2 regions of the Erwinia sp. AC075 genome follow, and region 1 is predicted to be linked to the other one. Evidence: predicted binding sites of a transcription regulator. Region 1 holds the regulator's gene; the other holds the start of a gene.
What was found. Region 1 encodes LexA, which represses DNA repair genes until DNA is damaged. Its sites were predicted from a motif close to TNCTGTATGTACATACAGNA; they were not measured.
Positions count from the first base shown of each region.

Region 2: the regulator LexA is predicted to act here: its motif matches at 2,861-2,880, upstream of dinB (DNA polymerase IV).

Region 1 is NZ_CEEDEU010000001.1:3,417,123-3,421,248, reverse strand. It holds gene plsB (glycerol-3-phosphate 1-O-acyltransferase PlsB) at 1-936, opposite strand, end outside; gene AC0IXH_RS16125 (diacylglycerol kinase) at 1,065-1,424, shown strand; gene lexA (transcriptional repressor LexA) at 1,541-2,149, shown strand; gene dinF (MATE family efflux transporter DinF) at 2,269-3,591, shown strand; gene AC0IXH_RS16110 (CsbD family protein) at 3,832-4,041, shown strand.
Region 2 is NZ_CEEDEU010000001.1:2,706,748-2,710,873, forward strand. It holds gene gpt (xanthine phosphoribosyltransferase) at 1-1, opposite strand, end outside; gene pepD (beta-Ala-His dipeptidase) at 252-1,712, shown strand; gene dinB (DNA polymerase IV) at 1,791-2,846, opposite strand; gene dpaA (peptidoglycan meso-diaminopimelic acid protein amidase) at 3,088-3,828, shown strand; gene AC0IXH_RS12930 (class II glutamine amidotransferase) at 3,799-4,126, opposite strand, start outside.

The sequences.
Region 1 (4,126 bases):
GTCCATATGACTACGGTGGCAGGGCACGTAGACGATCTCGTGGCCGTCTTGCGCCAGCTGACGCACGCGCTCGCCGCCGTTGACGTTGATGCCCTGATACAGCTTGCTCCACGTCCAGCCCATGATGCGGTCCGTCAGACGGATGGCTTCATAAGAGAAGTCGGCGGCGATCTCTTCCATCAGCTCAACGGCGTTCTGCTGGGCTTTTTCATGGGAGATTTTCTTGCTGCGCGCTTCGTCTTCCACCGCTTTAGCGATGGCTTTGGACTGCAGCAGTTTATTGAACAGGTCCTGACGCACCGGCAAACGCGGGCCAATGGCCGCCAGGCGTTGACGGGCAAAGTGCATGCGTGCCACGCGCGCCAGCTTCTGCGCAATGATTTTGTCGGTGCCGTGTTCCGTTGCCATACGGCGCAGGGAAACCATCGGTGAGAAGCGGACAAAGCTGTCGCGGCCTAACCACAGCACGGCAAAGAATTTTTGAATGCCATTCAACACGCGCAGATGAGGCTGATCGTCGCCCTGCACTTCACGGCCTGGTGCACGGCCAAACATCACGGATACCGGCACCATCTGCACGTCCAGCAGCGGGTTGCTGCGGTGCAAATCGAGGTATTCGTGGAACAGTTTTACCGATTCAACGTTAGGCACGAAATAGGGGAATACGCGTGGGCCGTCATGGATAAACACATGACGTGGCAAAACCGTACCGTCGATTTCCAGCGGATCTAAAGGATCGGGCAGATCCTGTTTACGGCATTGCTCACGCAACGCCAGCAGATCGGCCTTTGAATCATAAGGCAGCACATACATAATAGGGCGCGATGTATCCAGCGCCAGCTCGGAAACCGGCTCGGCGGGAATCGCTTTACTTTTTACCAGGAATTTTACTGGTAAATTCAATAAGTTATAATATAAGTTACGCCAACCTGACATAGATACCATGAAGCCTCTTGTTAGCAAAGCGCCGCAAGCATACCAGAAAGCGCCAGTGAGATCTGTGGTGTTGCAAAATGTGCGCCACCCAGACATTGACGTTAAACATCTCAAAGGGTTCCCTGATTATGGCAAATAACGTCACCGGATTGACTCGTATCATTAATGCCGCCGGTTATTCCTGGAAAGGAATACGCGCCGCCTGGCAAAACGAAGCGGCTTTTCGCCAGGAAGCGGTGGCCGGCATTGTCGCGGTGATTGTGGCGTGCTGGCTGGATGTGGACGCCGTCACGCGGGTGTTGCTGATAGGGTCCGTGATGTTGGTGATCATTGTTGAAATCCTTAACAGCGCGCTGGAAGCGGTGGTCGACCGCATTGGCAGCGAGATGCATCCTTTATCGGGTCGCGCCAAAGATATGGGCTCCGCTGCCGTGTTGCTGACGATACTACTCGCTGTTTTCGTCTGGGTAATGCTGCTAATTCCCTGATTGCGGCGCGCTTTCCATAATCTGACAAACTGCTGTTTTTTCCACATCTTTAGGTTTTCAACGCACAAATACCTGTATATACTCACAGCTGACTGTATAAACAACCAGGGGGCGGGATGAAAGCACTAACTGCAAGGCAGCAGCAGGTTTATGACCTGATACGCGACCACATTAACCAGACCGGCATGCCACCGACGCGGGCAGAAATCGCTGCACAGCTCGGTTTCCGTTCCCCGAATGCGGCTGAAGAGCATCTCAAAGCGCTGGCACGTAAAGGCGTGATCGAGATTGTTTCCGGCGCGTCTCGCGGTATCCGTCTGATGATGGAAGAAGAGGAAGGGTTGCCGCTGATTGGCCGTGTCGCCGCAGGTGAACCTTTGCTGGCGGAAGAGCACATTGAAGGCCACTACAAGGTGGATCCTGAACTGTTCAAGCCGGGCGCCGACTTCCTGCTGCGTGTTAGCGGCATGTCGATGAAAGATATCGGGATTATGGACGGCGATCTGTTGGCTGTGCATAAGACTCAGGATGTGCGTAACGGCCAGGTCGTGGTTGCGCGCATTGACGACGAGGTGACGGTAAAGCGCCTCAAGAAGCAGGGCAATATCGTGCATCTGCTGCCTGAAAACGGCGAATTCCAACCGATCGTGGTCGATCTGCGCTTGCAGACCCTGTCGATTGAAGGTCTGGCCGTCGGCGTAATCCGCAACGGCAACTGGCTGTAAACGCCTGACCTTAACGCGCTGCTTTTGCGGCGCGTTTCTCTTTTGGTAAGCTGTATGCCTTATTGACTGGCATATTCAGCTTCCGTGATGCTTTTAAGCCAGTCGCACAGTGGATGACCATGCGATTATTTTCTCCCTCAGATAACCAACTCTGGCGGCTGGCGCTGCCAATGATCCTGTCGAATATCTCCGTGCCCTTACTGGGCCTGGTGGATACCGCGGTCATTGGTCACCTTGACAGTCCTTCCTGCCTCGGCGGCGTTGCCGTGGGCACTACCGCGACCAGCTTCCTGTTTATGCTGCTGCTGTTCCTGCGGATGAGCACCACCGGATTAACCGCGCAGGCCTTTGGTGCGGGTGATAAACCGGCGCTGGCCCGCGCACTGATGCAGCCGCTACTGATTGCCCTGGCGGCTGGCCTGCTGTTTATTCTGCTGAAATCCCCGCTTAACCACCTGGCGCTCTCTGTCGTGGGTGGCGATCCTGCCGTGCTGCATCAGGCCGCCCTGTTTATGAATATCCGCTGGTTAAGTGCACCTGCGACGCTGGCCAACCTGGTATTACTGGGCTGGCTGCTGGGCGTACAGTATGCCCGTGCGCCGGTGATCCTGCTGGTTGTCGGAAACCTGGTCAACATCGTGCTGGATCTGTGGTTCGTGATGGGGCTGGGCTGGGGCGTGCAGGGTGCGGCGGCGGCCACGGCGATTGCAGAATACGTCACGCTGGCGATTGGGCTGGTTATGGTCTGGCGGGTGCTGAAGCTGCGGGGCATTTCGCTGCCGATGCTGAAAACCGCCTGGCAGGGCAATTTCGGCCGGCTGCTGCGGCTGAATCGGGACATTATGTTGCGATCTTTACTGCTGCAACTGTGCTTTGTTTCCTTGACGATATTGGGTGCGCGGCTGGGCAGTGAGGTCGTCGCCGTCAACGCCGTATTGTTGATGTTCCTGACCTTTACCGCTTACGCGCTGGACGGCTTTGCCTATGCGGTAGAAGCCTGCTCCGGCGAAGCTTATGGGGCAAAGGACGCAAAAAGGTTGCTGCTGATTTGGCACGCGGCCTGTCGCCAGGCAGGACTGGTGGCACTGGCCTTTTCAATTCTCTATGGCCTTGCCGGCACGCATATTGTTGCCTTACTGACCTCAATCCCCGAACTGCAGCAGCAGGCTGACACCTATCTGTTCTGGCAGATTGTCCTGCCGGTCTGCGGTGTCTGGTGTTATCTGCTGGATGGCATGTTTATTGGTGCCACGCGCGCCAGTGAAATGCGCAACGGCATGCTGATTGCGGCACTGGGCTACGGCGCGACGCTGTTCACCGTGCCGTCGTTAGGCAACCATGGTCTGTGGCTGGCCGTTACCGTGTTCCTGCTGCTGCGTGGGTTGACGTTGTGGCTCATCTGGCGCAGGCACTGGCGCAACAACAGCTGGTTTGCGGGCTGAAATAATTCGTTACACCCACCTGCCGCTTCGTTATCTGCTGATCTCCCTGCCTTTTTTCACTTTTCGTTGTCACTTTTAGCTAAAAATGTGGCTTTATCTTTCGCCATTACGGGCAAACTCGCCATCATCTACTACAATTATCTGTACGTTAAGCAGTTAAGCAGCGTTTTATGTTGCTGCTGTGTGGTCTGCAAAGACGAAATCCCTAAAGCTGTGAACCTAAGGTTGAGGAGTTATAAGATGAACAAAGACGAAGCCAGCGGTAACTGGAAACAGTTGAAAGGTAAATTTAAAGAAAAATGGGGCAAGCTGACTGATGACGATCTGACCGTCGTCGAAGGTAAACGCGATCAGCTTGTAGGCAAGATTCAGGAACGCTACGGATATGGCAAAGAGCAAGCAGAGAAGGAACTCGGTGAGTGGGAAACCCACAATAACCACCGTTTCTGATTTGCAGCAAAATCTCTGACAAGATTTAGTTTCAGGACGATGCTCCTACCCCGGCACAAGGACAGTGCCACTTAATCCCCCAGCA
Region 2 (4,126 bases), 710 kb from region 1:
TAAAGGAGTCCCGACCAATGGTGTTGGCTTAAAAATGTACAATGGGAGAGGTTGCGCGGAATTATAGTGATCTGAGCCGCTAAAAACCAGCGCCGTGACCCTTTTTTCCTTCCGCGAAGTAAGCACGGCTGCGGAAACGATGATATTCTTTGCCCATCGCGTCAGAGCATCTGACGGGAGTCATCCACTCGCTAAACATCCTCGCCATCCGCAGCCCAGCTGGCCGATGGTGATGACACAGGAGATTTGTCGTGTCTGAATTATCTCAACTTTCCCCCCAGCCGTTGTGGGATATTTTTGCCAAAATCTGCTCGATTCCGCACCCGTCTTATCACGAAGAAGCACTGGCAGAACACATTCTGTCGTGGGCGAAAGAGCAAGGTTTAACGACCGACCGCGATGCAGTGGGTAACATTCTGATCCGCAAGCCTGCCACTGCCGGTCTGGAAAATCTGAAGCCGGTTGCCCTGCAGGCGCACCTCGATATGGTGCCGCAGAAAAATAACGACACCGTGCATGACTTCACGAAAGATCCGATTCAGCCATGGATTGACGGCGAATGGGTAAAAGCGCGCGGCACCACGCTGGGCGCCGATAACGGCATTGGCATGGCGTCCGCGCTGGCGGTGCTGGCCGACCCGAGCGTTGAGCACGGTCCGCTGGAAGTGCTGCTGACCATGACCGAAGAGACCGGCATGGTCGGCGCCTTTGGTCTTCAGCCGAACTGGCTGCAGGCCGATATCCTGATCAACACCGACTCCGAAGAAGAAGGTGAGATCTATATGGGTTGCGCCGGTGGCATTGATTTCACCTCGACGCTGGCCATCAGCCGTGAAGCCGTTCCGGCTGGCTACGAGCCGCTGAAGCTGACCCTGAAAGGTCTGAAAGGCGGCCACTCTGGCTGTGATATTCACGTCGGTCTGGGTAACGCTAACAAACTGCTATCCCGCTTCCTGTTCGCGCACGCTAAGGCGCTGGATCTGCGTCTGGTGGACTTCACCGGCGGCACGCTGCGCAACGCCATCCCGCGTGAAGCGGTGGCCACGCTGGCGGTACCGTCAGACAACGTCGACGCGCTGAAAAGCCTGGCACTGAGCTATCTGGAAACGCTTAAGTCCGAGCTGAGCCTGAAAGAGAAGAACATCAACATCGTGGTTGAGAACGTGGCGGCTGGCGACCAGGCGCTGACGGCGGCAAGCCGCGATACCTTTATTGCCCTGATGAACAGCACGCCAAACGGCGTGATCCGTAATTCAGACGTGATGAAAGGCGTGGTCGAAACCTCGCTGAACCTTGGCGTGGTGTCGTTGAAAGAGGATGAAGCGAAGATCAACTGCCTGATCCGTTCGCTGATCGACAGCGGGAAAGACTACGTGGTGGAAATGCTGACCGCGTTAGGCGAGCTGGCGGGCGCGAAAACCGTGGCCAAAGGCAATTACCCTGGCTGGCAGCCGGACGCGTCCTCGCCGGTGATGGCGCTGGTTGGTGAGACCTATAAAAAACTGTTTGGCAAAACGCCGAACATTCAGGTGATCCACGCGGGTCTGGAATGTGGTCTGTTTAAGAAGCCGTATCCGGACATGGATATGGTGTCTATCGGACCGACCATTACCGGCCCACACTCACCGGATGAGCAAGTGCATATCGAAAGCGTTGGCCTGTACTGGAAACTGCTGACCGCGCTGCTGAAGGCGATCCCGGCCAAGTCATAAGCCGGCTGACGGGCGGATGAGATTCCGCCCGTTTTCTTTCATCCCCCGGCAACCTCTGTCGATCACAACTCCGCCGTCTTACAGCCCCAGCAATAACTGCCTTTCCAGCTGCGGATTCAGCAGCGTAACGTGCAATCCCACCAGCCTGACGCCTCTTCCACCGCGTCGCTCTTCCCAGGTTTTGCGCGCCACCTCGATCAAATCCGCCTTATTCAGCATCGGCCAGATGTGCTCCTGAGTGGTTTGCTGGAAATCGGAGAACTTCAGCTTCACGCCCTGACGCGCAATCTGCCGGTCAGGTTTGATTTTGATCAGCCGACGCTCCAGCTCGTCATACAGGAAATCGATGATCTCCAGGCAGGCTTCCCAGCTGTGAATATCTTCCGACAGCGTGCGTTCCACGCCGAGTGATTTGCGTAAGCGCTCGGTCACCACTTCCCGCTCGTCGATGCCGTTGCTGCGTTCCCAGATCACCCGGCCAAACTTGCCAAAGCGTTTTAACAGCGCGGAGAGATCGGTGCTCTGCACGTCAGCGCAGGTTTGCAGCCCCATTTCCTCCAGCTTTTTGGCGGTGACTTTACCGACGCCGGGAATTTTCGCCAGCGGCAGCGTCAGCAGAAACTGCGGTAGCGAGTCGGGCGTAATCACATACTGCCCGTCAGGCTTGTTTAAATCGGAGGCGATTTTGGCGGCGAACTTGATCGGCGCAATGCCGGCGGAAGCGGTGAGATTGAGTTCGCGGGCGATGGTCTGGCGGATGTCGCGCGCCATCAGCGTGGCAGAGCCGTGACAGTGCGGGCTGTCGGTGACGTCGAGATAGGCTTCGTCCAGCGACAGCGGTTCAATCAGCGAGGTGTAGCGCGAGAAGATTTCACGAATATGCTGGCTGGCTTCTTTATAGGCTTCGAAGCGGCCAGGGATCACTTTCAGATGCGGGCAGAGCTTCAGCGCCATCGCGGTGGACATGGCGCTGTGCACACCAAACTTCCGCGCGGGGTAGTTGGCCGTGCTGATAACCCCGCGCTTCAGATGGCTGCCGCCAATGGCGATCGGGATATCACGCAGGCTGGGATCGTCGCGCATTTCTACCGCCGCGAAAAAGCAGTCCATATCAACGTGAATGATCTTACGCATATCCCCCCCAGATGCACTGGATAAGTATACAGTTAATCAGCCGGGTTTCAACATGCCGTTCGCCCGGTAAAGCGCAGCGGCATAGGCTTCCGGCAATTTTTTCTTTCTCAATTTGTTCACTGGCGACTTGATAAAAAAATAGACAATGCTAATGTGACGCAGCGATAGCGGATTTCTCCGATATTGCAAGTGACACTGCCCTCGGGCATAGCATCCAACCCTCTTTTTCAAGGGAACCAGAATGGGCAAAATCGCACTGCTGTTTGCGATGATTTTTCTGCCAGCCGTCGTCTTCGCCAGCGTACCAACGTCCCCGGTACTTCCGCTCGCGCCGGTAAGCAAAGAGTTAAAGAAACAATTACTCGGCACCCCCGTGTATATCCAGATTTTCAAAGAAGAACGTACGCTGGAACTGTATGGCAAAATCGGTAACGACTACCGCTTGCTGGACAGCTACCGCATCTGTAACTTTTCGGGCGGTTTAGGCCCAAAACGTCGTCAGGGCGATTTTAAAAGTCCGGAAGGATTTTACAGCGTGGGACTTTCCCAGCTGAAGCCTGACAGCCGGTTCTACCGCGCCATTAACGTCGGCTTCCCCAACGAATACGATCGCCAGCAGGGTTATGAAGGGAAATACCTGATGATCCACGGCAGCTGCGTGTCGATTGGCTGCTATGCGATGACCGATGCCAACATTGCCGATATCTATCAGTTTGTTGATGCGGCGCTGCGTAACGGCCAGCCGCGAGTGGAAGTGAGCATTTACCCGTTCCGCATGACCGACAGCAATCTGCAGCGTCATCGCAATTCGGTGTATTACAGCTTCTGGAAACAGCTGCAGCCTGGCTATGCCCAATTTGTGCAAAACCGCCTGCCGCCGTCAGTGAGTGTTAATGAAGGTCATTACGTGCTGAACCAGCCAGGTTCCCTGATCAGCGCGCCGGTTTCCGGATCAGCGCTCGCGCTCACCGAGGCAAAATAACGCCCAGTCACCTGGTTCAATCTTGTTCCAGGTTTCATTCCCCGTCAGGGGCTGAGTGGCGATCACCGTGACCACGTCGTTCGGCGTGGTCTGCTTTTGAAAATCAATCTCGACATCCTGATCCAGCAACGTGGCTTTGCCAAACGGTGCCCGTCGGGTGATCCAGAAAAGATTGGTCGAACAGAACGCCATTAAATACCGCCCGTCCGACAGCAGCATATTAAACACGCCCTTCTCACGCAGCTCCGCCGCCAGTTCAGCAATATAACGGAATACCGCAGGCCAGTTCCCCGGCGTA